Regions from separate parts of the Erythrobacter sp. BLCC-B19 genome, predicted to be linked through region 1. Evidence: predicted binding sites of a transcription regulator. Region 1 holds the regulator's gene; each other region holds the start of a gene.
What was found. The regulator LexA, encoded in region 1, represses DNA repair genes until DNA is damaged. The targets are predictions, from matches to a motif close to GTTCCNCNCTTGTTCT.
Positions count from the first base shown of each region.

Region 2: the regulator LexA is predicted to act here: its motif matches at 3,416-3,431, upstream of PS060_RS10645 (DNA recombination protein RmuC).
Region 3: the regulator LexA is predicted to act here: its motif matches at 2,111-2,126, upstream of recA (recombinase RecA).

Region 1 covers NZ_CP117516.1:3,046,610-3,056,946, reverse strand. Annotated here, with positions in the region: gene PS060_RS14380 (hypothetical protein) at 1-962, shown strand, start outside; gene PS060_RS14375 (hypothetical protein) at 1,019-1,948, shown strand; gene PS060_RS14370 (sensor histidine kinase) at 1,954-3,351, shown strand; gene PS060_RS14365 (hypothetical protein) at 3,352-3,543, opposite strand; gene PS060_RS14360 (citrate synthase) at 3,558-4,844, opposite strand; gene gltX (glutamate--tRNA ligase) at 4,899-6,335, opposite strand; gene PS060_RS14350 (ComEC/Rec2 family competence protein) at 6,509-8,734, shown strand; gene lexA (transcriptional repressor LexA) at 8,880-9,563, opposite strand; gene PS060_RS14340 (molybdopterin molybdotransferase MoeA) at 9,760-10,337, opposite strand, start outside.
Region 2 covers NZ_CP117516.1:2,304,283-2,314,619, forward strand. Annotated here, with positions in the region: gene truA (tRNA pseudouridine(38-40) synthase TruA) at 1-524, opposite strand, end outside; gene fmt (methionyl-tRNA formyltransferase) at 628-1,545, opposite strand; gene recR (recombination mediator RecR) at 1,599-2,195, shown strand; gene PS060_RS10635 (DUF1330 domain-containing protein) at 2,192-2,566, opposite strand; gene PS060_RS10640 (peptide deformylase) at 2,647-3,222, shown strand; gene PS060_RS10645 (DNA recombination protein RmuC) at 3,447-4,922, shown strand; gene PS060_RS10650 (DUF3291 domain-containing protein) at 4,928-5,443, shown strand; gene PS060_RS10655 (TrmH family RNA methyltransferase) at 5,662-6,456, opposite strand; gene PS060_RS10660 (HPr family phosphocarrier protein) at 6,490-6,768, opposite strand; gene PS060_RS10665 (PTS sugar transporter subunit IIA) at 6,779-7,207, opposite strand; gene rapZ (RNase adapter RapZ) at 7,317-8,264, opposite strand; gene PS060_RS10675 (HPr kinase/phosphorylase) at 8,261-8,737, opposite strand; gene PS060_RS10680 (stimulus-sensing domain-containing protein) at 8,734-10,326, opposite strand; gene PS060_RS10685 (response regulator transcription factor) at 10,319-10,337, opposite strand, start outside.
Region 3 covers NZ_CP117516.1:2,664,879-2,675,215, forward strand. Annotated here, with positions in the region: gene PS060_RS12430 (DUF4139 domain-containing protein) at 1-433, shown strand, start outside; gene PS060_RS12435 (DUF4139 domain-containing protein) at 445-2,076, shown strand; gene recA (recombinase RecA) at 2,208-3,275, shown strand; gene alaS (alanine--tRNA ligase) at 3,545-6,199, shown strand; gene PS060_RS12450 (cation:proton antiporter domain-containing protein) at 6,236-8,011, opposite strand; gene PS060_RS12455 (NADP-dependent isocitrate dehydrogenase) at 8,117-9,340, opposite strand; tRNA gene PS060_RS12460 (tRNA-Val) at 9,555-9,629, opposite strand; gene cpdR (cell cycle two-component system response regulator CpdR) at 9,731-10,120, opposite strand; gene PS060_RS12470 (N-formylglutamate amidohydrolase) at 10,261-10,337, shown strand, end outside.

The sequences.
Region 1 (10,337 bases):
TGGTGCGCGCCGAGGATGATCTCTTCATCATCGCCGACGGCTTGGTGCCCGATGCCGAGATCGTGCGCGGGATGTTCACCAGCGAGAGCGCCTTGCGTCGCATGGTTGCGGCATTTCCGGCCGACCATCCCCTTGCCGCGGCCTTCCCGGAGGATTTCGAACGGATCGATGCGAGCCGCAATTGGGCCGGAGTCCTTGCGATGCGCGGCGCGCCGGTGCAGCAGCTTGCGGATTTCCCAGCCGATGCCGATGCCGTGTCCCTGCTGCTGCGGCTTGCCTTGCAAAGCGGGACACCCCTACGCGACCTTGCAGCGCACGAACCCCTGGATCAGCGCTGGATCTTGGCCGATGACGGCGACCGGGTCGCGGCGGCCGGGGAAGCGCTGATCGCCAGCGCCGCCCCACCACGCGACTGGCGCGCTCCGATGGAGCTGCTCGCCGGTCTGCTGGCCCGTGCGCTTGCGCAGCGCGGTCAGGGGCAGGGCGGGCTGGTGGCGGGCGGGATCGGGCTGGCGCTCCTGTTGACCGGCGTGATGACGGCTGCGTTCGGCCCGCCTGCCGCAGGGCTGCTGCTGGCAGGGCTGGGCACCCTTGGTCTGCGGGTGGCGCAGGCCCATGCGGCGCTTGCCCGGCGCTTGCTGGAAATTGTCAAACCCAGCACCGCCACCGGCGCGGAGATGCTGGGCGCGGTGAGCGACCTCCTCACCGCGCTCCTGCTGTGGTTTGCGCTTGCGCCGTGGCCGAGTTGGCAGCCGCTTGCCGTGCTTGGCCCGGTCACTGTCGGTTTGGCCGTTCTGGCCGCGCGCAGCGAGGGTGAGGCGCTCGCCCGCCCTGCCGCAGACCGCGCTTCCTGGCTCCTGGTGCTTGCGCTTGCCTCTGCCTTTGACCTGTTGCCTGAAGCGCTGGCCTGTCTCGCCTTGGGGCTATTGACAGCTTTGCTGCTGCGCGGACGCAAGACTTGATCTAACGCGGTCTTAACTATGTGGGGGTAACCCTCGCAAGGATGGGCGAAAAGACGATGGACCTGGCCGCCGACGCTGCTGTCGAGGCGATCCTCACAGAGGAGCTCGCGCGGGAAACCCGTGCGCTGACGGCGGTCGTCCCGGTCTTGCGCCACCTGCTGAGCAGCGAAGCGCAGGCGCTGGTCAGCGACGCGGTGCTCGCCCGGGTGCGCGGCATGATCCACGACCTTGCGGCACAATTGCTGGCGCTGCGGGCGGGCAGCGATCCGGCCATAAGGTTGCCCGCCCATTCGATCGAGGCATCCGTGCTCGATCCGCTGGCCGAGCAGCTGATGGCCGACGAAGCCCTGCTCGCCCATTGCCATGCACTTGCCGCCGAGAGCCTGATTGCCGAACGCCTGCAAACGCGCCACGCGGTCGATCCGGTGCTGAGCCCCTTGCTCCAGGAACTGATCGCGGCAGAAGACCCCGCCATTGCCAGCCTCGCCATGGCGACACTCGCAGGGCAATCGCGCTTCGTGCAAAGCCAGCGGCGCATGGAATTGCCGCTCGCCGAACTTCCCGCCGAACTGTTCCATCGCCTGCTGGCGGGCGTGCAGAGTCAGATGGGCGATAGCGAGGCCGCGACGCGCTTGCAGGCCGGTTACGACGAGGCGGCGGGGCGGCTTGGCCTGCTGGCACGGCTCGTCGCAGCGATGCGCCGGGGCGCGGTGGCGGCGCTGGGTCTGGACCATGCCGGGGTTGCGCTGTTCGCCAGCGCACTCGCAGCCGCGACACGCCAGCCGCGCGCCGGTGTCGTGCTCGCCTGCCTTGATGGGCAGGGACTGCGGCTCGCATTGCTGTTGCGGGCAGGCGGCGTCGATGGCCGGGCGGCGGAGCGGCAGGTGATGCTCGCCGATCCGAACGGACGTCCGCCGCGCGGGCTCGCCGAAATTGCCCCCGCGCAGGCCGAGGCGCTGCTGGCGGGCAGCGGTGGCGGGCGATGAACGCGATGGATCACACCGACAGCCTGCTCGGCGCCTATGGCCTCACGGATGCGCGCGACCGGCTTCTGAGCGCGGATGCGCCGCTCGCCGAGTTGCAGGAGCGCTGCGGGGGCGACCTGCCGGGCACGCTCGCGATCCCTGAACTGCTGGCATTGGTGCAGCAGGCGCGGGCGATGGGCCTCAAGATCGCGCGCAGCTTTTCCGCATTTGATGGCGATGCTGAAGTTTCCGGCTTTGCGCGCATTCACCCCCTTGCGGAGGGCGAAGGCGGCGGCTGCGAGGTGCTGGTCGAGAACTGGCAACGCAGCCCGCTGACGCCGCCCAGCGCGCGCGAGTTCGCGGAAAAGATCGATGCCATCGACCGCGCCACCGCGGAAGTCAGTGCCCGGCTCGACGCACGCCAGCGCTTGCAGGTGCTGAGCGCACTCGCGCCCGATGCTGCCGAATTGCAGAAGGCTGCCACCGAAGCCCCCGGCACGACCTGGAGCACGCTGGTCGAATTGACCGGCGTCAGCCATCATCAGCCGCTCCACTGGCGGCTGCTCGACGGAGCCACGTGCCGCTTTGCCGGGTCGGCCCGCAATTGGCGGGTGCGCCTGATCCCGCTCGGCCCCGATGCGCAAAACCCTGCGGGGTTCGAACTGCTGCTGATCGCCGAAGAGCCGCTCGGCGAAACGGTGGCCGACCAGGCCGACAGCGCGGCGCCCGAGGCTCTCCCCTCGCGCCTCGTCGGCACAGCGCTGACCCCGGTGCTGCGCCAGCCGGTCGCGCGGATCATTGCCAATGCCGAAAGCATCCGCGCCCGCCTCGCCGGCCCGCTGCGTGATGAATACAGCGAATACGCGGGCACGATCGCCAGCGCCGGGCAGCATCTTGCCGCCATGCTGGACGATCTTGCCGATCTCGAAGTGGTCGAAACGCCGGGCTTCTCGACGGCGAGGGAGCCCGTCGATCTCGCCGATGCGGCGCGCCGGGCAGCGGGGATCCTCGGGGTGCGCGCGCAGAACCGCGACACCGTGCTGGTGGTCGAAGGCGAGCGCGGCGCGGCGGTGGCGACGGCGGAATTCCGGCGCGTGCTGCAAATCCTCATCAACCTGATCGGCAACGCCATTGCCTACGCCCCGGCCGCAAGCACGGTGACGATCACCGCGCTTGCGGCCGGTGAGGGGCGGGTGGCTCTCACGGTCGCCGACGAGGGGCCGGGCATTACCCCCGAACAGGCCACCCGCATCTTCGACAAGGGCGAACGTCTCGGCCGTGACAGTGACGGTGGTCGTGACGGGGGATCAGGCCTTGGCCTCTATATCTCGCGCCGTCTAGCCGAGGCGATGGAAGGGAGCCTCACCGTCAGCGCGGCACCCGGCGGCGGGGCGTTGTTCCGGCTCGAACTTCCGGCGCATTGATCAGCGCCTGATCTTGCTGGCCCACCACAGCAAAAGCGCGCCAACCACTGTGGTCAGCGCGCCGTAAAGCACCCATTGCTGCTGCGCGAGCATGAAGCTGCTGGCGGGCCAGTTCAAAAGCCCTGCGCCCTGAAGCGCCCAGATGATGCCCATGACGACTAGGAAAACCCCTGCCGTCCTGAGCATCATCATGGGGTGTCAGTCTCTCAGCGCTTGTCGAGCGGGATGTAATCGCGCTCCGTCGGGCCGGTGTAGAGCTGGCGCGGACGCCCGATCTTCTGGCCGGGATCGCTGATCATCTCGTTCCACTGCGCCACCCAGCCCACGGTGCGGGCGAGGGCAAACAGCGCGGTGAACATCGTGGTCGGGAAACCGATCGCCGAAAGGATGATGCCCGAATAGAAGTCGACGTTGGGGAACAGCTTCTTCTCGATGAAGTAGGGATCGCTGAGCGCGATTTCCTCAAGCCGCAACGCGGTTTCGAACAGCGGATCGGTGACCTTCAGCGCATCGAACACTTCGCGCACGGTCTTCTGCATCACCGTCGCGCGCGGGTCGTAGTTCTTGTAGACCCGGTGACCGAAGCCCATCAGGCGGAACGGATCGTTCTTGTCCTTGGCGCGCTCGATATAGTGCGGGATTTTGTCGGGCGTGCCGATTTCCTTGAGCATATTGAGCGCCGCTTCATTCGCGCCGCCATGCGCCGGGCCCCACAGGCAGGCGATGCCGGCCGCGATGCACGCAAACGGGTTCGCGCCCGAAGAGCCCGCCAGACGCACGGTCGATGTCGAGGCGTTCTGTTCGTGATCGGCGTGGAGGATGAAGATCCGGTCCATCGCGCGCTCGACCGCCGGGATCACCTCATATTCCTCGGCCGGAACGCCGAAGGTCATGCGCAGGAAATTGCCGGTGTAGGACAGGCGGTTGTCCGGATACATGAAGGGCTGGCCGACCGAATACTTGTAGGCCATCGCCGCAATCGTCGGCATCTTGGCGATCAGCCGGTGCGAGGCGATCATGCGCTGGGTCGGATCGGCGATGTCGGTGCTGTCGTGATAGAACGCCGACAGCGCGCCGACCACGCCGCACATCACCGCCATCGGGTGCGCATCGCGGCGGAAGCCCCGATAGAAGGTCATCAGCTGCTCGTGCAGCATGGTGTGGCGAGTGATGGTGTAGGTGAACTTGTCGAGCTCGTCCTTGCTCGGCAGTTCGCCGTTGAGCAGCAGGTAGCTGACTTCCATAAAGCTGGAATGTTCGGCCAGCTGGCCGATCGGATAGCCGCGGTGCAGCAGCACGCCCTCGTCACCATCGATGTAGGTCAGCGCGCTTTCGCAGCTGGCGGTCGAGGTGAAGCCCGGGTCGAAGGTGAACGCCCCCGTCTGCGCGTAGAGCTTGCGGATGTCGATCACATCGGGGCCGGTGCTGCCTTCGAGCACCGGATATTCGAAGGTCTTGCCCCCGAGTTCGAGTTTCGCCGTCTTGTCTGCCAAGATCTATCTCCTGTCCAAAATCCCTGCCGCGCCCCGTGCGACCCGCAGCCTGCCCTAGGCGGCCTGCGCTTCGAGCCGGGCGAGCGCTTCGTCCCGGCCCAAAAGGACCAGCACGTCGAAAATACCGGGTGATGTGGTCGTCCCGGTTAGCGCCGCGCGCATCGGCTGCGCCAGCTTGCCAAGGCCCAATCCCTGCTCCTCGGCGAGCGCCTTCGTAGTGGCTTCGAGCGCCTCGCTTGTCCAGTCGTTTTGCGCTGCAAGTGCGTTGCAAATGACGCGCAGGATGGTGCGCGCGTCACCTTCGAGCAGGGCGGCGGCCTTTTCGGTCATAGCCAGGGGGCGTTTGGCAAAGAGAAATGCTGCGCCCTCAATGACTTCGATGAGGCTCTTGGCGCGGACTTTGAGAAACGGCATCGCCCGGGTCAGCAGCTCGACATCGGCATCCTCGCCCAGCCTTTCGGCAACCAGCGCGGCAAGGCGCGCGTCATCAGCCTCGCGCAGATAGTGACCGTTGAGATTCTCGAGCTTCTTGATGTCGAAGCGCGACGGGCTCTTGCCAACGCCGGAAAGGTCGAACAGCTCGACAGCCTCGGTGCGGGTGATTTCCTCGCGGTCGCCGTGCCCCCAGCCCAGACGCAGCAGATAATTGAACAGCGCCTCGGGCAGGATGCCGAATTCGTCGCGATAATTCTCGACCCCCAAGGCACCGTGGCGCTTGGACAGCTTGGCCCCGTCGCTGCCGTGGATCAGCGGGATGTGGGCATAGACCGGATCAGGCCAGTTGCCCTCGATCGCGTTCATCGCGCGGATGATCGGCAGCTGGCGGAAGGCGTTGTTGAGGTGATCGTCGCCGCGGATCACATGGGTCACCCCCATGTCGTGATCATCGACCACCACCGCGAGCATATAGGTCGGCGTCCCGTCAGCGCGCAGGATGATGTAATCGTCGATTTCCTCGTTCTTGACCGTTACCGGGCCTTGCACCTGGTCATGGATCGTCACTTCGCCTTCGTTCGGGGTCTTGAGCCGGATGACGAAGGGAGCACCTTCCGGCGCCTCGGCCGGATCGCGGTCACGCCAGCGGCCGTCATACCGCAGCGGCTGCTTGTTGGCGCGCTGATGCTCGCGCATGGCCTCAAGCTCTTCAGGCGTGGCAAAGCACTTGTAGGCGTGGCCGGCGGCCAGCAGGATCTGCGCGACTTCAGCGTGGCGCTCGGCCCGGTCGGACTGGAACACCGGCGGCGCATCATAATCAAGCCCTAGCCAGGCCAGCCCTTCGATGATCTTGTCGATCGCGTCCTGGGTGGAGCGCTTGCGATCGGTGTCCTCGATCCGCAGCAGCGTGCGGCCGCCGTGGTGGCGGGCGTAGAGCCAGTTGAACAGCGCGGTGCGCGCGCCGCCGATATGCAGATAGCCCGTGGGCGAGGGCGCGAAGCGGGTGACCACCTCACCAGTGGTGGCGGTGTCTGCGCTGCTGCTTTCGCTTGCCATAAGCTTCGAGTTCCTGTTCACTTTGAGCGGCTTGGCGCCAGCATCCGATGGGGCTGAGCCGGCCGGGGGACAAGCCGATGCGCGATGTGCCGATCATTCCTATGGGGGAGGATCCGGGCGGCCCGGATACTGCCGCGCAGCGACGTGCGCGCCCTTGGCAAACCGGGGACCACTTGTCCAGCGCTGCGGGCGCGATCCGGCAAGGGCTGGATGCTGGCGAGCGCTTTCTCGGCGCCGCCGGGTTCGACCGGGCACCATGGCTGGCGGTGCTGTTTGCTGGCGGGATCGTGTGCTGGTTCAGCTTGCCGCAGATGTGGCAATGGTGCGCTGCGCTGGCGGGCAGTGCGGGCACCGCGCTTGCTGCTCTGGTGCTCTGGCCGCCGGGAGGTGCAGCCGATGAGACGCGGGCCAATCTGCGCCTTGCTGTTTTTGCCTGCGGCCTGGTGTTCGCCTTGGGGATTGCGGTCGTCTGGGCGCGCTCGGCGATTGTCGGCGCGCCGCCGGTCGCTGCGCCCCTCGTGCAGATCATCGACGGGCGCGTGCTTGAACGCGAGGATCAACCCGCCGAGGGGCGACTGCGCCTGACGCTGGCAGTGCGCGGGATCGGCGATGGGCCCGAGGCCGCGATCGCGCGCAAGGTGCGGGTCAATGTCCCGCTTGCCACCTTTGGTGAGAACGGGCTTCCGGCCGGACTGGCCGAGGGCGCGGTGGTGCGGCTGCGTGCACGGCTGATGCCGCCGGCGCCGCCGATGCTGCCCGGCAGCTACGATTTTGCCCGCGCGGCATGGTTCAAGGGGCTTGCGGCGACCGGAACAATGATCGGCCCACTCACCTTGCTCCATCCCGCGCCCGAGAGCGGCGGTCTGGCGAGCCTCCAGCGCGCGCTGGCCGCCCATGTTCGCGCACAGGTGCCTGGCTCGCCCGGAGCGATTGCGGCGGCCTTTGCGAGCGGCGACAGGGGCGGGATTGCGCCTGCGGATGAAGTGGCGATGCGCGATTCCGGCCTGACGCACTTGCTCTCGATCAGCGGTCTTCACGTCAGCGCGGTGATCGCGGCGGCATATGTGCTGGCCTTGCGGCTGCTGGCGCTGTGGCCGGGGTTGGCCTTGCGGGTGCGGCTGCCGGTGGCGGCGGCGGGCGCCGGGGCGCTCGCGGGGATCGGTTACACGCTTCTCACCGGGGCCGAGGTGCCGACGGTGCGCAGCTGCGTTGCGGCCTTGCTGGTGCTGGGCGCGCTGGTCGCCGGGCGTGAGGCGCTGTCCTTGCGGATGGTCGCTGTCGCCGCTGGTTTTGTGCTGCTGCTATGGCCCGAGAGTGCGATCGGGCCCAGCTTCCAGATGAGCTTTGCCGCGGTGCTGGCCATCGTCGCGCTCTCGAACAGCGCCCCGGTGCGCGCCTTTCTGGCCCCGCGCGAGGAGCCGTGGTGGGCCAGCATCGGCCGGCGGGTCGTGATGCTGTTCGTCACCGGCGTTGTCATCGAACTGGCGCTGATGCCGATCGTGCTGTTCCATTTCCACCGCGCTGGCATTTACGGTGCCTTTGCCAATGTGATCGCGATTCCCTTGGTGACATTTGTCTCCATGCCATTGATTGCGCTGGGTTTGCTGCTTGATGCGGTGGGGTTGGGCTGGCCTGTGTGGTGGCTGGTGGAACGCTCGCTCGCGCTCTTGCTCGGGATCGCGCACCTGACGGCGGGGCAGGCTGGCGCGGTCACATTGATGCCGCAGATCAGCGGGGTGACGGTGGCGCTGTTCGCAGCCGGTGGCCTGTGGCTTGCGCTGTGGCGCGGGCGGGTGCGGCTTGCAGGGTTACTGCCCGTCGGTCTGGCGAGCCTGCTCGTCTGGGCGACCCCGATCCCCGATCTGCTGGTGGCGGGCGACGGGCAGCAGGCGGGGATCACGCTTGCCGGGCCTGATGGAGAGACCCGCCTTCTGGCGCTGCGCGACAGCCGCTCGGCCTATACCCGCGACAATCTGATGGAACTGGCAGGCGTTGCCGCGGAGCCTGTACCGCTGGCCGAATGGCCCGGAGCGCGTTGCTCCTCGGCCTTCTGTGCCATCACGCTGCGGCGTGGCGGGCGGGACTGGTCCTTGCTGCTCGGACGGGGGCGGGCGCAGGTGGAGGAGCGCGCTCTGGCGGCGGCCTGCGCCGAGGCAGACATCGTTGTTTCGGAACGCTTTCTGCCTCGATCCTGCCGCCCGCGCTGGTTCAAGGCCGACCGGCGGATGCTCGAACGATCAGGCGGGCTTGCGGTTGATCTGGAAGCGCAAAGCATCACCACGGTTGCCGCGAGCCAGGGAGAGCATGGCTGGTGGCAGCCACCGGCAACACGCGCCCTGCCGCCAGAGCGGAGTATCCGGAAAGCTGCGATGATGCGGCAAAACCCTGCGACACCGTGACAAAAACCTGCGATGCGCCGACAGGAGCAGGGCAGGCGGGCACAAACGATGCGGTGCAGGGGCCGCCGCCACAATCCAACACGTCAGCCAGACCGATCAGGCCGGAAGCGCAGGGCTCGCGCCCTGCCTTCCGGCCCGCCTGTCGTCAGTGGTAGCGCCGCAGCAATCCGGCCAGCTTGCCCTGCACCTCGACTTCGCCGGGGGCATAGAACTGCGGATCATAGGCCGCATTGGCCGGATCGAGCCGCACCTTGCCGCCTTCGCGCCGCAGGTACTTGAGCGTCGCTTCCTCGCCGCGCACCAGTGCCACCACGATCTCGCCGTCGCGCGCGGTGTTGGTCCGCCGCACCAGGGCGAAATCGCCGTCGAAAATCCCGGCCTCGACCATCGAATCGCCCGAGACTTCGAGCGCGTAATGTTCACCCGGGCCAAGCAGCGCAGCAGGCACCGGCAGGGTCGACTGGCCTTCCAGCGCCTCAATCGGGGCACCCGCCGCGATCCGGCCGTGGAGCGGCAGTTCGATCACGTCATTGGCCGCTTCAGGCGCGCGCGCTGCCGGAGCAGGCATCGCCACGACATTGTCCCCCGCAGGCGCAGGCCGCGACGGGGTGGTATCGCCCGGTTCACGGATCACTTCGAGCGCGCGCGCCCGGTTGGGCAGGCGGCGCAGGAAGCCGCGTTCTTCCAGCGCGGAGATCAGCCGGTGCACGCCCGACTTGCTCTTCAGATCGAGCGCTTCCTTCATTTCCTCGAAACTCGGCGAGATCCCGGTTTCTTCCAGCCGCTGCTGGATGAAGACGATCAGCTCGCGCTGTTTTGCGGTCAGCATTGGTCAAACTCCTGTGGTCGCACCCACAACGCCCCCATGCTGGAGGCGCCGTGCCAATCCCTTGCGTGCGCCAAGAGGCACCCCGAAACAGGTGCGTTGATTGCACTTGTCGTCCGCCATTAAGGTGAACGAACAAGGAACAATTAGGAAACTAAATTACCCGAGTCAAGCGCGCCCGACGGCAAAACCGCGCAAATCAGCCATTTCGGAGCTGGAACACCGGAACGGGCGAGCCGGCGGCCAGCATCGGGGCGTGGGCGGGACGGTCGATCAGCGCGTCAGCAGCAGCCAGCGCCGACAGCGCCGAGGAATCCTGCGATCCGGCAAGGCGCACGCTCTCGCCTCTGATGAGGGCCCGCAGGAATTCGCGCCTTGGGCCGACCGCGGGGAGATCCTCGGCTGCCGCCATGATCACGGCGCGCGGCAAGGGCGCGGGATCGCCCATGCTGGCGCGCACCAGCGGAAGCGCGAAAAGGAACGCGGTGACAAAGCTCGATACCGGATTGCCCGGCAGCCCAAGGATGACTTGCGAGCCCTTGGCACTCTGGCGTGTGGCCACCAGCAGCGGCTTGCCCGGTTTGATCGCGATCTTCCAGAAGGCGATTTCGGCCCCCCAGTCCGCCAGCGCGGGCTTGATGAGATCGTGATCGCCCACCGATGCGCCGCCCGATGTGATGAGGATATCGGCCCCCTCGGCCAAGGCCAGCGCCTCGGCGAGCGCGGCGCGATCATCGGGCACCGGGCCAATGCGGGTGACCTCGCAGCCGAGCGGGG
Region 2 (10,337 bases), 740 kb from region 1:
CGCAGCTCGTCGAGCGACTTCACTGGATCGGCGGCCTGGCAATGGACGCTACGGAAGGTGGTGAAGTCGTGCCGCCCGACCAGCGCCTGCGCGGCGCGGTGCATGGCCTCGGCGTCCAAGGGCTGGGGTACGTGCCATGCCTTGTCGCGCAGCAGCGTCAGCGGCGCGCGGCGGTTGGCGATGCGATAAAGATAGCGCCGCCCGGTGCAGGAAAAGCGCGCGTGCCAATCGTCCGGCACCACCTCGCACTGCGTCACCGCGACCGGATCGGGGCGCAGTTGAGCATTCAGCGCCGCCATCAGCCGGAAGGGATCGAAGGGTTTCTCTACGTCCACGTGGCTCCGCATCGCCAGCGCATGCACCCCCGCATCGGTCCGGCCTGCCGAGTGCATCACCACCTGCTCACCCGTGATCCGCCCGAGCGCGTCCTCCACCGATTGTTGCACGCTCGGCCCATGCGACTGGCGTTGCAGGCCGAAGAAGGGCGTGCCGTCGAATTCGAGGGTGAGGGCGAAGCGGGTCATGCCCAAATCGTCTCCCCGGCGCAGGCCGGCGCCCAGAGATCCAAGCGCAGTTTGTGCCTCGCTGGGTTCCGGCCTTCGCCGGAATGACGAGAAAGGGATGCGATCACCTCAACACCGTCCCAGCCGCGACAGGCCGTCCGCGCAGAAATTCTTCGCGTGCCATGGCTGGCTTGCCCGCCCGCTGGATGGTGATCGGGCGGATCGCACCCGTTCCGCAGGCAATGGTAAGCTCGGGATCAACGGTGTGTCCCTCGCCGTAGGAGGCGAGGCCGGGAAGGCGAGCGGTTTCGGCGCGCAGCAATTTTATGCGTTCCCCCCCAAGTTCAAACCATGCGCCTGGGAAGGGGGCGAGGCCATGGATATGCCGCACCACGGATTCTGCGCTACGTGACCAGTCGATCTTGCTTTCCGCCTTGTCGATCTTGGGAGCGTAGATTGCCGCGGCTTCGTCCTGCACCTCCGGCGGAAAGGCGGCGAGGTCCGCCAGCACCTCGACCATCGCCGTAGCGCCCATCGCGCCCAGCTCTTCGAACAGCTCTCCGGTTGTCTTCGTTCCGACTGGCGTGCGCACCTTGTGCAGCATCGGCCCGGTATCGAGCCCCGCCTCCATCTGCATGATGGTGACGCCTGTCTCTTCGTCGCCCGCCATCACCGCGCGGTGGATCGGTGCCGCCCCGCGCCAGCGCGGCAGCAGCGAGGCGTGGATGTTGAGGCAGCCGTGGCGCGGCGCGTCGAGCACCGGCTGCGGCAGGATCAGGCCATAGGCCGCGACGACCGCGACATCGGCCCCCAGCGCTGCAAATTCGGCCTGCGCCTCGGCCCCCCGCAGCGACACGGGCGAGCGCACCGGCACCCCCAACCGCTCGGCCTCGACCTGCACCGGAGAGGGCATCAGCTTCTTCCCCCGCCCCGCCGGACGCGGCGGCTGGGTATAGGCGCACACCACATCATGCCCCGCCGCGTGCAAGGCGCGCAGGGCCGGAACCGCGAATTCCGGCGTCCCCATGAAGATGATGCGCATAAGCTGTGCCCGGAGCCTTTGAGTAACCGAGCGCAGCCCCTATCTCTGACCCCATGGCATCGCAAGAGATCGAGGCACTGAGTTCCGCGCTAGCGCGTCTGCCGGGGCTTGGCCCCCGCAGCGCGCGGCGCGCGGTGCTGTGGCTCGTCAAGCACCGCGAGAGCGCACTGCCCGCCCTGCTCGAAGCCCTTGCAGGCGTGGCCGAGACGCTGGTCGAATGTCACATCTGCGGCAATGTCGACACCTCCGACCCCTGCGGCATCTGCGCCGATCCGCGCCGCGACGGGCGCGCGCTGTGCGTGGTGGAGGAGGTCTCGGATGTCTGGGCGCTCGACCGCGCGCGGCTATTTCCCGGGCGCTATCATGTGCTCGGCGGCAGGCTCTCCGCGCTCGACGGGATCGGCCCTGACAGCCTCAACATCGCCAGCCTGCTCGCCCGTGTGGAAGCGGGCGGGATCGACGAAGTGGTGCTGGCCATGAACGCCACCCTCGAAGGCCAGACCACCGCGCACTACCTTGCCGAGCGGCTGGATGCCTTCCCGGTGCGCGTCACCCAGCTCGCCCACGGCCTGCCGGTCGGCGGCGAGCTCGACTATCTCGACGAGGGCACGCTGGCCCAAGCCCTGCGCGCGCGGCGGCCGGTGGGTTAGGGCGCGGCGCCCTCGACCAGCAGGATCCGCGAGCGCGCATTGGCATGGCGCAGCCCCGCCACCGCCTTGTAATCCGCCCCGTCAAGGCACGCCCGCGCCGCCGCCATCGAGGCGAATTCGATCACCACCATCCGACCCTCGGGCGCCGCCCCCTCGCGGGCCTCGCTCGCCCCGCCGCGCACCAGATAGCGCCCGCCGCAAGCGGCGATCACCGGGCCGACCTTGGCGACATATTGCGCATAGCCATCGGGATTGGTGACCGCGATCTCGCCCACGACATAGGCCTTGGGCGCAGCCTGCTCGCCCGCCGCCACCAGCGCCGTGCCGGCCACTCCCAGCCCCAGCACGCCGATCATCCCCGCCTTGCGCATCCTCGTCCCCTCCATTGCCATCAGATCCGCGTCATCCTGACAGCTTGATAAGCCGCGGTCACGGCCCTATCTTCGCGCGCATGGCTATCCGCGAAATCCTCGAAGTGCCGGACCCCCGGCTCAAGGTCGTCTCGACCCCGGTCGAACCGCATGAGTTCAATGACGACCTGCGCACCCTCGTCGACGATATGTTCGAGACGATGTACGATGCCCCGGGCATCGGCCTTGCCGCAATCCAGGTCGGCGTGCCCAAGCGGGTGCTGGTGATCGATCTCCAGCCCGACGATCCCGATGCCGAGCCGGTCGAATGCACCAGCCACGGCGGCCACAAGCACACGCACCCGGCGACCAAGAAGGAACCGCGCGTCTTCATCAACCCGGTGATCCTCGATCCGGCGGCAGAGCTTTCGACCTATCAGGAAGGCTGCCTCTCGGTGCCCGAGATCTACGCCGACGTCGACCGCCCGGCGACCTGCACGGTGCGCTATCAGGACTTGGACGGCAACACCCACGAGGAACACCTCGAAGGCCTGATGGCGACCTGCCTGCAGCACGAGATGGACCACCTCGAAGGCATCCTGTTCATCGACCACCTCTCGCGCCTGAAGCGCGCAATGGTGCTGAAGAAGCTCGAGAAGATCCGGCGCGCGGCGTAATTTGTTTGCGTGCCCGCCTCCGCGGGCACGTCCTCGGCGCTGATCCGAGCCTTGCAGGCTCGGGCACCTGCGGGCGGCCGGTCGGCCTTGCGGCCCTACGGGCCGGTGGTCGCGCTCCCCATTTTCCTCTTCGTCTCCCCGGGCTTGACCCGGGGCCCCGCTTTTGTGTTGGAAAGCGCGACGCAGGCCTAGCGTTCCCCATTCGTTCCGTGTAGGCTTGCCGCATGGACCCTGCGATTCTCTCGATCATTGCCCTTTTGGCTGGCCTTGCCCTCGGCTGGTTCATCGCCTCGCGCCCGCTGGCTGACCTGCGCGCGCGGCTGACGGCGGCGGAGGCGGCCGGGGCTGAGGGGGAGGCGAAATTCGCCCGCGCCATTGCCGAACTGGGCGAGGCACGGATCGAGGTGGCGGGGCTCAAGGAGCGCGTTGGCCAAGCCGATGGACTGATGGCGCGGCTCGATTCGGTGGAGGCCGATCGCGCTGCTCTGGCGCAGAAGCTTGCCGCGCTGGAAAGTGCATCGGCTGAACGCGAGAAGGCCTTTGCCGAACAGAAAGCCGCGCTGCTCGCCGCGCAGGACAGTCTCAAGAAGGAATTCGAGAACGCAGGCAGCCGGGTGCTCGAACAGGCGCAGAAGGCGTTCCTTGAACGGGCGCACGCGCGGTTCGAAGAGAGTGAGAAGACCAGTGCAGAGCGGTTGAAGTCCCTGCTCGCTCCGGTCGATCAGCGGCTCAGGAGCTACGAAGAACAGGTGCAGGCACTTGAGAAGCAGCGCGTTGATGCCTTCGGCCAGCTTATGGGGCAAATCGATGCGCTGCGGGTCGGTCAGGAAGCGGTCCGCACCGAGGCGCTCCGGCTCGGCAACTCGCTCCGCAATGCCCCCAAGGCGCGCGGGCGCTGGGGCGAACAGCAGTTGCGCAACGTGCTCGAACAATGTGGGCTGTCCGAACACACCGATTTCGTAACCGAACAATCGATCGACACCGACGAAGGTCGGCTGCGCCCCGATGCAATCGTGCGGGTGCCGGGCAACAAGCAGCTGGTGATCGACGCGAAAGTTTCACTCAACGCCTATCAGGATGCCTTCGAGGCCGAGGAGGAGGATGCCCGCAAGGCGCATTTGGACAACCACGCCGCCTCGATGCGCAACCACATCCAGACACTCGGCACCAAAAGCTACCAGTCGCAGTTCGAGAACGCGCCCGACTACGTGATCATGTTCGTGCCGGGCGAGCATTTCATCGCCGCCGCGCTCGAACATGACTCAACCCTGTGGGACTTCGCCTTCAAGAACAAAGTTCTGCTCGCAAGTCCGACCAATCTTGTGGCGATCGCGCGGACGATTGCGCAAGTCTGGCAACAGGAAGGGTTGGCGCGTGAGGCGCGCGAGATCGGCAAACTCGCAGCGACGCTCTACGACAGCCTCGCTAAGACCCAAGACGATCTGATGAAGACCGGCGTTCACCTCGGCCGCGCGGTCAATTCCTTCAACGATTTCGCGCGGACCTATGAGGGCAATGTAATGAGCCGTGCCCGCCGTCTCACCGAAAAGCACATCCAGATTGGCAAGCGGGAAATCAGCGATGAGGTTCCGCTGGTCGAAGTGTCGCCGCGTTACGGCAATGGTGATGCCACCGATGTTGCAGCGCTCGAAGCCTCTGATAAGGATAGCGAAAGCGACAAGCGCGACGCAGCGGAGTAAGGCGGATGAGAGGGCAGGGCAGTGGCTGGCAGTTGGCGCAGATCAACATCGGCAAGTTGCTCGCGCCCGAAGGCGATCCGCGGGTGCAGCCCTTTTTCGACGCGCTCGAACGGGTGAACGCCATCGCCGATGCCTCGCCCGGCTTTGTCTGGCGGCTGCAATCGGACAGCGGCAACGCGACCGATTTTGACGTCGCCTCCGATCCGCTGCTGCTGGTCAATATGTCGGTATGGCAGGATGCGGAAAGCCTGTTCGCGTTCGTCTATCGCTCGGGCCACACGCCGGAAATGGCGCGGCGGCGCGAGTATTTTCACCGCTTCGAAAGCGCCTATCAGGCCTTGTGGTGGGTGCCTGTAGGCCACCGCCCCAGCATCGACGAGGGGCTTTCGCGCCTGTGGATGCTCGACCGCTACGGCCCGTGCCCGCAGAGCTTCACCTTCAAGGCGCGCTTCCCGCAGCCCGGCCTCGCCGATCCGCCGCTCGATATGCAGCCTGATCCCTGGTGCGTCGGCAACACGTGAAGCGACGCTTTCCTACAGGCATCGGGAGGGTCATGGTGCGGGCCGCTCTTTCTCATCGTCCGCCCCAGAACTCGCGGCAAAGCCCGCTCACGGCTCGATCAGGGACTATTTCGCGCGCGTGATTTCTTGTCCGTCCGGACGCAAGTTTGCTCTATCAATCTGTATTGTCTAGAAAAAATCCAAGTAGGAAAGGTGACACGGTGTCACCTTTGTAACGCTTATTCAAGCACTGCCAGCACTTCATAGGCCAGCACCGCGCCTGCCATAGCCGCATTCAGGGAATCCGCGCGGCCTTTCATCGGCATGGTCACGCGCAGATCGCAGGCCGCCTCGTAATCCTCCGGCAGACCTTGCGATTCGTTGCCGACGAGGATGAAGCACGGCGCCGTATAGGCCGCCCCACGATAGGGCACGGCATCGCGCAAGGAAGCCGCGACCAGCTGGCCGTCTCCCGCGCGCAGCCACGGCAGAAAATCCTCCCACCGCGCCTGTGCCAGCCCCACGGTGAACACCGCGCCCATGCTCGCCCGCACGGCCTCGGCGCTGAAGGGGTCGGCGCAGTCGTCGATCAGGATGAGGCCGCCTGCGCCCACCGCGTCGCAGGTGCGCAGCATCGTGCCGAGATTGCCCGGATCGCGCAAAGCCTGCGCGGCAAGCCAGATCGGCGCAGCGTTGCGGTCGAGCTGGCCGAGCGCCGTGTCCCACTCGTCAAACACCCCGGCCACGGCCTGGGCGTTCTCCTTGCCGGTGATCTTGGAGAGAATGTCGGGCGTGGTCGCGATCACCTCGCCGCCCGCTGCCATGACGTCAGCCTCAAGCCGTTCAAGCAGCGGATGTTCGCGCCCCTCGGCCATCACCAGCGTCCGGGGCAAGCGTCCGCAAGCCCGGGCATCTTCGAGCAGGCGAAGGCCTTCGACAAGAAACTGGCCCGCGCGCTTGCGATGCTTCTTGTCCCGCAGCGAGCGCAGGTATTTGACCGTCGGGTTGGAAAAGCCGGTGATGTGCTTGCGCATGGCAGGCCGCCTAGCCCAACCGGCCGCGGCGCACTAGTCCTCGCCGAAGCCGTCGGCGATCAGCGCGACGAGATCGGCGAGCACCGCGTCCGCGCCGTCACCTTCGACCGCCACTTCGACCGTGTCACCCTTGGCCGCGCCGAGCATCATCAGCCCGAGGATCGATCCGCCCGCCGCGCTGTGCGGCGCCTTGGAGACGGTCACCTTGACGCCATCGGGCAACGCGGCGACCGCGCCGACGAACTTCGCGCTCGCCCGCGCGTGCAAGCCGCGCCGGTTGACGATGGTGACGTGCTGCCTTGCCTCCCCCACGGCGGCGTTCCTAGGCCTTGGCCCGTGCGGGCGGGGCGGTGTCGGCGCTCAGCAATTCGCTGGCGATGGTGATGTAGTTGCGTCCGGCGGTCTGCGCGGCGTGGACCGCAGCGGTGACGTCCATCGCCTTGCGCGCGCCTGCGAGGCGGATCAGCATCGGCAGGTTGATCCCCGCGATCACCTCGACATGGCCTGTTTCAAGCAGCGAAATGGCCAGGTTCGACGGAGTGCCGCCGAACAGATCGGTGAGGATGATGACGCCCTTGCCCGCGTCGACCGCAGCGATTGCTCCGGCGATGTCGGCGCGGCGCTGCTCCATGTCGTCATTGGGGCCGATGCAGACCGTGACGATGCCCTCTTGCGGGCCGACCACGTGCTCCATCGCCTCGACGAATTGGTCCGCGAGGCGGCCATGGGTTACCAGGATCAAGCCGATCATGTGTGAATAGGGGTCCGTTAACTGCCCGGCGAGGGGGCTGCCTTACGCGTTTCTACCGTGGCCGACAATGCGATTGGTTGCATTGCAGCGAAAATTGCCCGTCCGCCGGCTAGCGCTTGTCGCCTTCAAGAGCGTCAGCCGCACGCGAGCCGAGGTTGCGGTGGCGGACAGTGGGGGAAAAACCCGCATCGCGCAAGGCCTGTGCCATGGCTTCGGCGGTGAAGACCGAGCGGTGTTTCCCGCCGGTACAGCCGAAAGCGACATGAACATAGGGCTTGCCCTGCTCGGCATAGCGCGGGAGCAGCAGCAGCAGCAGGTCACGGATCCGGGCGAAGGCCTCGGCGAAGGCCGGGTCGCGGCGGATGTGATCGCCCACGGCGGCGTCCTGCCCTGTCTGTTCCCTGAGGCCCGGCACCCAGTGCGGATTGTCGAGGAAGCGCATATCGAACACCAGGTCAGCCAGCGGTGGCATCCCGCGAGCAAAGCCGAAGCTCGACAGGGTGACGGTCAGCGCCGCGCTCTTGTCAGCCGGGGCGAAGAGTTCGCGAATCCGGCCTTGCAGGTCGTTGCTGGTCATCGCCGAGGTGTCGATCATCACCTCCGCCCAGCGGCGCAGCGGTTCGAGCAGCTCGCGCTCGGCCGTTATGCCTTCCTGCACCGGGCGGCCATCGGCCATCGGGTGGCGGCGGCGCGTCTCGTTGAAGCGCCGTTCGAGCTCGCCGCCCGCGCAGTCGAGGAACAGCGAGGTGAGCGCGAGGTCGGGCCGGGCGCTCAAGTCCTTCACCAAGGCGATGATGTCGGCCGGCACGAAGCCGCGGGTGCGCGAATCGAAGCCGATCGCGAGCGGCCCGCGGGTCTCGTCAGGCATGGTGACGAGCCGCTTGAGCATCCGCACCGGAAAGTTGTCGATCGTCTCCCAGCCCAGATCCTCGAGCACGTCGAGCGCGGTCGATTTGCCTGCGCCCGCAAGGCCGGTGACAAGCAGCAGCTGTCGCCGCGCGGACGGCGGGGTCGCCGGCGCGGGCTCTGGGGAAGAAGGGGCGGCAGGATCGCTCATGCTGCTCTATGTGGTGATGGGCCGGGGCAAAGGGAAGATGGATCGAATACCTGCCCGTGCAGTCGCAGCGCCCATTCGGCGCGCAGGGCCGGGGCATGGGCGCCGGGATCGAAGGCCAGCACCGGCACGGCAATGCCTTCGATGTCGCGGGTGGGCAGCGGCGTTTCGGGCAGACGCTCAGGCGGCGGGCCACCGAGCGTGAGGATCAGCGCGACCGGGGCGGGCACGGCGACAGGGAGCGACACCAGGCCCACCCCGCGCAGTTCCAGCAGTCCGGCGATATTGGGCGGCGGGGCGGCGATCAGGCGTCCGGACTGCGCCACCACGGTCACGGCATCATCGCCGATCAACCCCGCACCGCGGTCGATCAGAGCGAGCGCGAGGCTTGACTTGCCGCTGCCCGGCCTCCCCTCGATCAGCAAGGCGCGGCCCTCGATCACCACCGCGCTGGCGTGAAGGACGCGGCCGTTCATGGCGCGGCAGGCAGGGTGAGGCGCAGGCACGCGCCCGCTGTCCCGTCGGGGCGGGCCTCGGCGGTGAGGGTGCCGTCATGCGCTTCGGCAATGGCGCGGCCAATCGCAAGGCCGAGCCCGGAATGATTGCCGAAGCTCTCGCCTTCGGGGCGGTCGGAATGGAACCGGCGAAACACGGCTTCGCGCGCGTCGGGGGCGATGCCGGGGCCCTCGTCGGTGACTTCGGTGACCACCATGCGCCCCGCCGGACGCAAGGTGACGCGCACCGTGCCGCCCTCGGGCGAGAAGGAGACGGCATTGTCGATGAGGTTTTCCGCCACACGCTCGAGCTGGGTCGGCACCCCCATCACGCGCAGGCGTGCCCCCTGCGGCACCCTTGCGTCGAGTTCGAGCCGCCGCCCGCCGTTCAGCCCCCGGTTCTCGCGGCTGCGGATCAGGTTGGCAAAAAGCTCGGCAAGGTCGACGTGCTCCAGCGTTGCCCGGCTGATCTCGGCGTCGACCCGGCTGGCTGCGGCAATCTCGGTGACGAGGCGGTCGATCCGGCGCACATCATGCGCCGCGATCTGGAGCAATTCGGCGCGCAGGGCCGGATCCTCGACCCGCGGCAGAGTGTCGACCGCGTTGCGCAAGGACGCGAGCGGGTTCTTGATCTCGTGCGCGACATCCGCAGCGAAGCTGTCGACCGCGTCGATCCGCTGGCGCAGCGCCCCGGTCATGTCGGAAACCGCGCGGGCGAGCAGGCCGATCTCGTCGCTGCGCTGCGGCAGGCGCGGCACTTCCACCTCGCGGTCGCGCCCCTGCTTCACCCTGACCGCCGCGCGGGCGAGCAGCCGCAAGGGGGTGACGATGGTGCGCGCGAGGAACAGCGAGAGCGCCGCCGAGGCACCCAGCACCAGCAGCATCGCCAGGAACAGCATCGAGCGTGCCGCGCGCACGCTTTCGGTGATGTCGACCGCGTTGCGCACGGTCAGCAGGGTCGCGCCTTGCAGACCGACCGGCACGGCGGCGGTGATCACCGGCGTACCGTCGCGCCAGTCATAGAGCCGCACCTGCGACAGGCCCAATTCGCGCGCGCGGGCGAGTTCGGGCCATGCATCGGCGTCCTGCGCCTCGGGTTCCTGATAGTCCTGCACCGCTTCGGCGCTGACGATGGTGTCGACCGTCCGGTCGAGCCAGCGCGAGAAGCGCTGTTCCCAATCGTCATCGGCAATGTCGTTGAAGCGGAAGGCGGGCGCGGCAAGGGCAAAGCTGTCGGCGGTAAGGCGGCCCTTGGCGTCGAACATCCGCAGGCGCATCCGCTGTTCCTTGCCGATCTGCACCAGCAGCGCCTCCTGCCGTTCGCGCGTGGCTCCGGCCAGCGCCTCGGCGGTGATCTGGGCTTCGATGCGGGCGGAGTTCAGGCGCTCGTTGATCAGCTGGGTGCGATAGCTGTCGAGATAGAATAGCCCGCTGCCCAGCAGCAGCAGCGGCAGAATGTTGACCGCGAGGATGCGACCGGTCAGGGCGAAGCGGCCCGTCGCGGTCATTTTCTCGGCCCCGGACGTCCCACGCCCCGCGCCGCGCCCTCCGTCACCGGCCGGATCAGCCATCGGTGAAGCTG
Region 3 (10,337 bases), 380 kb from region 1:
GCAATTCATCGGCGAGAATAGCATCGGCCACACCCCGATGGGCAGCGAGCTCTCGCTGGTGACGGGCGACGCCTTCGACATCACGGTCAAGGCCGAGGTCGAAAAGCGCGAGACGATCACCTCCGACGAATGGGTCAAGACCGAGCGCTTCCGCATCACCGATGGCGCGCAGAGCCGCACCATCACGCTTGAACGCCCCAAGACCTATTACCGCACCGTCATGCGCTACACCGTCACCAACGCCAAGAAGACGCCGGTCGAGGTCGAACTCACCCAGACCGGCCTCAATCGCAGCTGGTGGGCCGACGATTTCCGCATCCCGTCCGAAGACATCAAGGGCGAGCAGCTGAACTACGACACGCGCCGCTACAAGGTCGCCGTGCCGGCCGAGGGCGAGCGGGTGTTCCGCGTCACCTACGAAACCCGCTACTAAGGCGCGGGGCGATGCGGCGGGCCGCAATCTGGCTGGCGGGCGCGGCGGTGGTCGCAGCGCCTGCCTGGGCGCGCGAGGTGGTGGACGCCTCCGCGCCGACCGATCTTGCCGTCACCATCTACCGCAACCCCGACCGCGACCCGGACGAGGCGCTGGAGCGTGACGATCCGCAAGGCCTCGCGATGATCTCCGAGACCCGGCGCGTCACTCTGCCCAGGGGCGAATCGACCATCCGCTTCGAAGGCGTGGCCGAGGGGATGATCGGCGTCTCCGCGATCGTCACGGGCCTGCCCGGCGGCACGATCGAAAAGAACCGCAACGCCGCGCTGCTCTCGCCCGCCGCGCTGGTTGACGGGTCATTGGGCAACCGCGTCACCATCACCCGCACCAATCCCGCGACCGGCCAGCAGGTGAGCGAAAGCGCTGTGGTGCGCACCCGCGCCGATGGCGGGCTGGTGCTCCAGACCGGGCAGGGGTTCGAGGCGGTGCGGTGTTCGGGCCTCCCCGAAACCCTCAGCTATAACCGCGTGCCCGCCGGATTGTCCGCCCAGCCGGTGTTCTCGGTCGACACCCGCTCGGCCGAGGGCGGCACCTATGACGTGACTCTCACCTACCTCGCCTGGGGCTTCGACTGGCAGGCCAACTACGTCGCCAACCTCACCGAAAAGCAGAGCGGCGAGACCTTCGAGATGGGCCTCTTGAGCTGGCTCACGCTGGTCAACGACAATGGCCAGAACTTCGATGCGGCCCGGCTCCAGATCGTCGCGGGCGAATTGAATGTCGAGAGCGACTATCAGAGCCTCGCCGATCCGCCGGTGGCCGAGGGGCTCTATCTCACCTGCTACCCGCTCGGCACCACCTCGGATGTGCCGCCTCCGCCGGTGCCAATTCTCTACCCGGCGCCGCCACCCCCGCCGATGGCCTATGCGCCGGCGATGATGGACGACACGATCATCGTCACCGCGATGCGGCGCGAGGCGTCCTATGAAGCCGCCATGCCCATCTCGGTCGTCACCGCCGACGAGGAAGACCTGGGTGACCTCAAGCTGTTCCGCGTGCCAGACCGGGTCGATGTATCGGCCAAGGGGATGAAGCAGGTCGCCTTCCTCAACAAGGACACAGTCAAGGCGCGCTATCTCTATCTGGCGCAGTGCGATGCGGACGATGTGATCGACCCCGAGCTGGACGATCCCACCCCCGCCAATCTGCTGCTGGTGACCAAGAACGAGGACAAGCAGGGCCTCGGCATCGCGCTCCCCCAGGGCGCGCTGACGGTCTATGAGCCCACGGCGCGCGGCCCGCAGGTCGCAGCGCAAACCACCTTGCGCGACTACGCGCGCGGGCAGGATGTGGAACTGGGGCTGGCGACGAGCGCGCAGGTCTTCAGCCATTGCGGCAATTACACCCGTGACGGACGCGCCTCGGATCTGTCGAAATGGGCACCGATGCGTGCGGTGCTGACCAACGCCAACCCGCACCCCGTGCGCGTGCGCCTGCAACTGGGCTGGGCGGGCGACTACGAGATCCGCTTCCCGCGTCACAAGGTCGAGATGAAGAACGGCTGGCAGACGGTCGAGGTGAGTGTTCCGGCCAACGCCACCACCAGCTTCGACTGGAAGGCGCGCGACGGGCAGGGCGAGTAGGACGCGCGCGGGCGGCGCGGCGGAAAAAATTTTCGTTCCCTACTTGTTCCATGAGAACAAACGCGATACATAGCTGTCACGGGCGGCGGAAAACTCCGCATGGCCCCTAGGCAAGCGAAGGAGCGCGTGCGATGGCTACCCAATTGAAATTGGTGGAAGAGGACAAGAAGGCCGTGGACCGTCAGAAGGCTCTCGAAGCCGCGCTCGCGCAGATTGATCGTGCATTCGGCAAGGGTTCGGCGATGAAGCTGGGCTCGAAGGAAGCGATGCAGGTCGAAGCCATTTCGACCGGATCGCTGGGGCTGGATATTGCCCTTGGCATCGGCGGCCTGCCGCGTGGCCGGGTGATTGAAGTTTATGGCCCGGAAAGCTCGGGCAAGACCACGCTCGCGCTGCACGTCATTGCCGAAGCGCAGAAGATGGGCGGCACCGCGGCTTTCGTCGATGCCGAACACGCGCTTGATCCGGTCTATGCCAAGAAGCTCGGCGTCGACATTGACGAGCTGATCGTCTCGCAGCCCGATACCGGCGAACAGGCGCTCGAAATCACCGATACGCTGGTGCGCTCGAACGCGATCGACGTGCTGGTGGTCGATTCGGTCGCGGCGCTGGTGCCGCGCGCGGAAATCGAAGGCGAGATGGGCGATTCGCACGTCGGCCTTCAGGCGCGCCTGATGAGCCAGAGCCTGCGCAAGCTGACCGGCTCGATCAGCCGCTCGCGCTGCATGGTGATCTTCATCAACCAGCTGCGCATGAAGATCGGGGTGATGTACGGCAACCCGGAAACCACCACCGGCGGCAATGCGCTCAAGTTCTATGCTTCGGTGCGTCTCGACATCCGCCGCACCGGCCAGATCAAGGAACGCGACGAGATCACCGGCAACACCACCCGCGTGAAGGTGGTCAAGAACAAGGTCGCCCCGCCGTTCAAGCAGGTCGAATTCGACATCATGTATGGCGAAGGCATCTCCAAGATCGGCGAAATCCTCGACCTTGGGGTGAAGGCGGGCCTGGTCGAGAAATCGGGGAGCTGGTTCTCGTACGATTCGATCCGCATCGGGCAGGGGCGTGAAAACGCCAAGAACTACCTCAAGGACAATCCTGAAGTTTGCGACCGGTTGGAAGCTGCGATCCGCAGCCGCACCGATCAGGTTGCCGGGGAAATGATGACCGGGCCGGACGCGGACTCGGAAGACTGATCCCCAAGCGGGCGTGAGGCCAGCGCGTGTCCCGCGCGCTGGCTGCCAGATCCGCGCCCGGACACCCGGAACGCCGGCGTGTGCTCCTCCCCGGAAGCGCGCGCCGGCTTTTCGGTTTGCGCGGTGCTTGCGGCCGGAACCCCTTTCATCACCGCTGTTGTCGGCGTTTGCGCAACTGTTGCGACGCCTTGTCGCGGCGTGTCGCCGCGTAAACCGCGAAATTGCGCGATCCATTGCGAAATCCCTGCGGTTTGCCTAACTGCACGGCCATGACGTCGACCAACGAAATCCGCCGCTCCTTCCTCGACTACTTCGGTAGGAACGGGCACACGCCCACGCCGAGCGCACCGCTCGTTCCCTACAACGATCCGACGCTGATGTTCGTCAACGCGGGGATGGTGCCGTTCAAGAACGTGTTCACCGGGCTGGAAACCCCGGCGTCCCCGCGCGCGGCCTCCTCGCAGAAATGCGTCCGTGCGGGCGGCAAGCACAATGACCTCGACAATGTCGGCTACACCGCGCGGCACCATACATTCTTTGAAATGCTTGGGAATTTTTCCTTTGGCGACTACTTCAAGGAAGAGGCGATCACCCATGCATGGACGCTGCTGACCAAGGAATGGGGTCTGCCCAAGGACCGCCTCACCGTCACCGTATATCATACAGACGACGAGGCCGCCGCACTTTGGGCCAAGATCGCGGGTCTGCCGGACAGCCGGATCATCCGGATCCCGACCAATGACAACTTCTGGTCGATGGGCGATACCGGCCCCTGCGGCCCGTGCTCGGAAATCTTCTACGATCACGGCGAGCACATCTTCGGCGGCCCTCCGGGCAGCCCGGACGAGGACGGGGATCGCTTTGTCGAGATCTGGAACCTCGTGTTTATGCAATACGAACAGCAGGTTGATGGCACGCGCCGCGACTTGCCCAAGCCCTCGATCGACACCGGCATGGGAATCGAGCGCGTCGCCGCCGTGCTTCAGGGCGTGCACGACAACTACGACACCGACACCTTCAAGGCGCTGATCGCCGCAAGCGAAAGCCTCACCGGCGTCGCCGCCGCGGGCGAGTCCGCTGCCTCGCACCGCGTCATCGCCGATCACCTGCGTTCGACCAGCTTCCTGATGGCCGACGGCGTCCTCCCCTCCAACGAAGGTCGAGGCTACGTCCTCCGGCGCATCATGCGCCGCGCCATGCGCCACGCCCACCTGCTCGGCGCGTCCGAGCCGCTGATGCATCGCCTCGTCCCGGCGCTCGTGACCGAGATGGGGCAGGCCTATCCCGAGCTCCAGCGCGGGCAGGCGCTGATCGCCGAAGTGCTGGAGCGCGAGGAGACCCAGTTCCGCCGCACGCTCGACAAGGGTCTGAAATTGCTCGACGAAGCAACCGGCGATCTGGCGAGCGGCGGCGAGCTTGATGGCGAAGTCGCCTTCCGCCTCTACGACACTTACGGCTTCCCCTATGACCTCACCGAAGATGCCCTGCGCGTGCGCGGGATCGGGGTCGACAAGGCCGGCTTCGATGCCGCGATGGCGCGCCAGAAGGCCGCCGCCCGCGCCGCCTGGAAGGGCAGCGGTGATGCCGCGTCCGGCGAAGTCTGGTTCGACATCGCCGAGCGGGAAGGGGCGACCGAATTCACCGGCTATGCCTCAACCAGCGGCGAGGGGAAGGTTGTCGCCATCGTCAAGGGCGGGGCCGAAGTCGCCAGCGCTGCGGCAGGTGACGAGGTCGTGATCCTCACCAACCAGACGCCGTTCTATGGCGAAAGCGGCGGCCAGACAGGTGATGCGGGCACCATCGCCAGCCTTGCCGGCCTGCGCGCGCAAGTCACGGATACGTCGAAGCCTTTGGGGCGTCTCCACGCCCATCAGGTGCGTATCGAGGCAGGCGAAGTCACGGTCGGCGACACGGTTGAACTGAAGGTCGATGCCGAGCGCCGCGACCGCATCCGCGCCAACCATTCGGCCACCCACCTCGTCCACGCCGCGCTGCGCAACCGCCTGGGCGGCCACGTGACGCAGAAGGGCAGCATGGTCGCCGAGGATCGCTTGCGGTTCGATTTCTCCCACCCTGTGGCCCTCACCGCGGAGGATATCGCCGCGATCGAAGCTGAAGTGAACGCCGAAATCCGCGCCAACGAGGCCGTCAGCACCCGCCTGATGACACCCGACGATGCCGTCGCCGCTGGCGCATTGGCGCTGTTCGGCGAAAAGTATGGCGATGAAGTGCGCGTGCTTTCCATGGGCCGTTCGGGCAAGGAAGGGCGCAACTATTCGGTCGAGCTGTGCGGCGGCACCCATGTGCGCGCCACGGGTGACATCGGCGTGTTCCGCATCGTCTCGGAAAGCGCGGTGTCCTCGGGCGTGCGCCGGATCGAGGCGATGACCGGCGAGGGCGCGCGCCAGTGGCTGGTCGCGCGCGAAGAGGCGTTGAAGTCCGCAGCCAGCGTGATCCGCGCCACTCCCGAGGAAGTCCCTGCAAGGCTCGCCGCGCTGCTCGATGAAAGGAAGCGGCTCGAAAAGGAACTGGCCGAGGCCAAGAAGGCGCTTGCGCTCGGCGGCGGCGGATCTGGCAGCGCGGCCAGTGCCGACGAGACCGTCGCGGGCGTGACCTTCTCCGGTCAGGTGCTCGAGGGGCTCGATCCCAAGGAACTGCGCCCCCTGCTTGATGCGGCCAAGCAGCGCATGGGCAGCGGTGTTGCGGCGGTGATCGCGGTCAATGATGGCAAGGCGAGCATCGCGGCCGCGGTGACCGATGATCTGACGGCGCGGTTCAGCGCGGTCGATCTGGTGCGCGCAGGGGTCGAGGCGCTCGGCGGCAAGGGTGGCGGCGGGCGGCCCGACATGGCGCAGGGCGGCGGGCCGGACGGCAGCAAGGCAGCCGAAGCGCTGGCGGTGGTCAAGGCGGTGCTGGCGGGGTGAAGCCGGAAGGCTTGGCCCTTTCGCCCCGCGTGAAAATCAGGCTTCGCGTTCCCGCAAGCTGCTGGTCTTGAGCAACGGCTTTTCGCTGAGCCCGCCCTCGCGCTCCAGCTGTTCGCGGAACTCGTCACGCTTGGCGTGGATCGAGGCGATCACCGGGCCCATTGCCACGCCGATGTCGACCAGTACGGCTTCCGATAGCTGGAGCGAGGCTTCCAGTGTCTCGGGCACGGCATGGCTGGCACCGGCGCGGTACATTGCGGCGGCATGATCCGGATCGCGTGCGCGGGCGACAATCAGGAGATCGGGGTAGTCGCGGCGCAGCTTGCCCACCAGGCGCTGGGCGAGCACGGGTTCGTCCATCGTCAGCACGACGGCAGGCGCGGTTTCGACCCCAAGGCGCGCCAGCGTATCGCCGCGGCCCGCATCGCCAAATGTCGCGCGGTATCCGTCAGCCCTGGCGGCGGCGACCAGATCGGGGTTCGAATCGATCATCACATAGGGCTTGCCATGGGTGCGCATCATGTCGGCAATCAGCCGCCCGACGCGGCCCCCACCGACGATGATGGTGCGAATTTCTGCCTCGTCCTCGTCACCGGCAGGGTTGCCCGCGCTGTCGACCCGCCGTGCCAGAACCGCGCCCAGCTTGGCCAGCAGCGGGGTGATGGTAAGGCCGATCGCGGTAACGGTTTGCCAGAAGCGCGCGGTTTCCTGATCGAGCACCAGAGCGCTGGTCGCGGCGGCGAGCACGATCAGCGTCGTCTCAGACGGTGAGGCCATCAGCAGGCCCGTTTCTGCCGCCGTCCCGCGCCGCGCGCCCATCAGCCGCAGCAGCAAGCCTGTGACCAGCGCCTTGAACACCACCACGCCGACCACGGCAGCCGTGATGATCCCGATCTGCGCGCCGATTTCAGCCAGATTGATGCTCATGCCGACGGTGATCAGGAACACGCCAAGGGCAAGACCCTTGAACGGCTCCATGATGACTTCGACGTCGGTGTGATACTCGGTCTCGGCGATCAGCAGACCTGCGATCAGCGCGCCGACAATCGGCGAGAGACCGACCAGCGCTGTGGCGAGGCTTGCGCCGATCACCACGAGCAGCGAGGCGGAGAGGAACAGTTCAGGGCTCTTGGTTCGGGCGGCCTGCGCGAACAGGCGGGGGAGGGCAAAGCGGCCGGCAATCAGCAGCACCGCGATGACAAGACCGCCCTGCCACAATGTCGCGACGATGCCCGACCAGCCATCATCGGCGGCATTGGGGGCAAGCGCGCCGAGGATGAAGATGATCGGCACGATCATGATGTCCTCGAACAGCAGCATCGAAAGCGCCGCCCGGCCGACAGGCGAGCGGGTGCCCGAGATCGGCAGCACCATTGCGGTCGAGGAAAAGGCGAGTGCGAAGCCCAGTGCGAGCGCCGCGGTGAAGCTCATCCCCGATGCCATTCCCACAAACAGCGCCAATGCGCTGCCGCTGATCAGCACCTCGAGCGCGCCAAGGCCGAACACCAGCTTGCGCATTTCCCAGAGGCGGTTGAACGACAGCTCCAGCCCGATTGCGAACAGCAGCAAAACGATGCCGAAGTCGGCAAAGGGCGTCAGCGAATCCGGATTGCTGATGGTGAAATGGTAGAGCCATGGGACGCGCTCGACGAGGGAGCCGAGGCCATAGGGGCCGACCAGCACGCCGATCAGGATGAACCCGATGATCGGCGTAATGCGGAACCGCGCGAAGACGGGAATCACGATGCCGGCTGAGCCAAGGATCACCAGTGCATCGGACAGGAACGGGGAGAGAGTCAGTTCACCAGCCACTCCATCGGCTTAACGACCCGGGGCGGGGCTGTCACCCGCCTTGGGGACACAAAAAAGCCGGGCAGGCCATGGGGCCGCCCGGCTTTCTGTTTCAATGATGCAGGATCAGGCCCAGGTGGCCATTTCCTTTTCGAGGTTCTGGACGATGGTCTCGAAGAACTGCTCGGTGGTCTGCCATGCCTGACCCGGGCCGATCAGCAGCGCGAGGTCCTTGGTCATGTAGCCCTTCTCGACGGTCTGGATGCAGACCCGCTCGAGCGTCTCGGCAAACTTCACGACATCGGGGGTGTTGTCGAACTTGCCGCGATACATCAGGCCGCGCGTCCAGGCGAAGATCGAGGCGATCGGGTTGGTCGAGGTCGCCTTGCCCTGCTGGTGCTGGCGATAGTGGCGGGTGACGGTGCCGTGGGCGGCTTCGGCCTCGACGGTCTTGCCGTCCGGGGTCATCAGCACCGAAGTCATCAGGCCGAGCGAGCCGAAGCCCTGCGCGACGGTGTCCGACTGCACGTCACCATCATAGTTCTTGCAAGCCCAGACAAACTTGCCCGACCACTTGAGCGCCGAGGCGACCATGTCGTCGATCAGGCGGTGTTCGTAGACGATGCCCTTGGCCTTGAACTGTTCGGCAAAGCCCTCGGTGTCGAACACCTCCTGGAACAGGTCCTTGAAGCGCCCGTCATAGGCCTTCATGATCGTGTTCTTGGTGCTGAGGTAAACCGGCCAGCCGAGGTTGAGGCCGTAGTTGAACGAGGCGCGGGCGAAGTCGCGGATCGAATCGTCAAGGTTGTACATCGCCATCGCGACGCCGGCGCTGGGGAAATCGAACACGTCGAGGTCGATCTTCGTGCCGTCTTCACCGTCGAAGACAAGGCGCAGCTTGCCCGGGCCCGGAATACGGGTGTCGGTGGCGCGGTACTGGTCGCCGAAGGCATGGCGGCCGACCACGATCGGATCGGTCCAGCCCGGCACCAGGCGCGGCACGTTGTCGATCACGATGGGTTCGCGGAAGACCACGCCGCCCAGGATGTTGCGGATCGTGCCGTTGGGGCTCTTCCACATCTTCTTGAGGCTGAATTCCTCGACGCGCTGTTCGTCGGGGGTGATGGTGGCGCACTTCACGCCGACGCCATATTGCTTGATCGCGTTGGCGGAATCGACGGTCACCTGATCGTCAGTGGCGTCGCGGTTCTCGATCGACAGGTCGTAATACTTCAGGTCGATATCGAGATAGGGCAGGATCAGCCTTTCGCGGATCCACTGCCAGATGATGCGGGTCATCTCGTCGCCGTCGAGTTCGACGACGGGATTGGCGACTTTGATTTTGTCCATGTGTGTTGCCCTATCCTTCTTGCCCCGTCTGGTGCGGGGCTAGGTGTGATCGACAGGAAGCTGTGTAAGATCCCGCCGCGGCTTTAGCAGAGGAGGACAGGCTTGCAAGCGCGCGGCTTGCGAATGAAACGCAACAGCCGTTGCGATCGTGGCGCGGTTGGCGCGGGGCACAAAAAAGCCCGCCATGGGGGCGGGCGCTTTCGCATTCAGCCGATGGTGGGCGTAGCAAGGATTGAACTTGCGACCCCTACGATGTCAACATAGTGCTCTACCACTGAGCTATACGCCCACACCATCGGATGTGCGCCCCTTGGGGCGGAGCGGCCCTTTATCGCAGCCCCTCAAAAGGTGCAAGCGATTCGAACCCAAGTTTTGACCTTGTGGCCGGGCCTAGAGCCGGGCGGCCTCTGCTTCCTCGAACACGCGCTCCACTTCGAGCACAAGATCGCGCAGGTGGAACGGCTTGGAAAGCACCTTGGCGGTCGGCTGTTCGCGGCTGGCGCGCAGGCTGACGGCCGCAAAGCCGGTGATGAACATTACCTTGGTGCGCGGGGAAATCTCGGCGCAGCGCTGGGCGAGCTCGATCCCGTCCATCTCGGGCATGACGATGTCGGACAGCAGCAGATCATAGTCGCCCGTCTCCAGCAGCGGCACGGCATCGGTGCCGCGGTCGACCGCGCTGACTTCGTAGCCGGCGTTGGTCAACGCCCGTTCGAGATAGGCGCGCATCGCCTCTTCGTCTTCGGCGAGGAGGATGCGGGGGGTGCGTGTCGCTGTCATGCGCGTGGCAATAGCAGAGCGGGTTTAAGAAATCTTTGTGCGCGCGGCAGGTTGCCTCCGGGCTGGTGCAATTGGTCGCGGCGGGAAGGGCGATCAGGCTTTGACAGCTGGGCGCAAAGCGGTCAGCAAGGTCATCGACGATGGTACCGCCCTCACGCCCCTCACGTCCCGCATTTCCCGCTGTCCGCACGTCGGAGAGCGGCGGCATCGTGCCGGG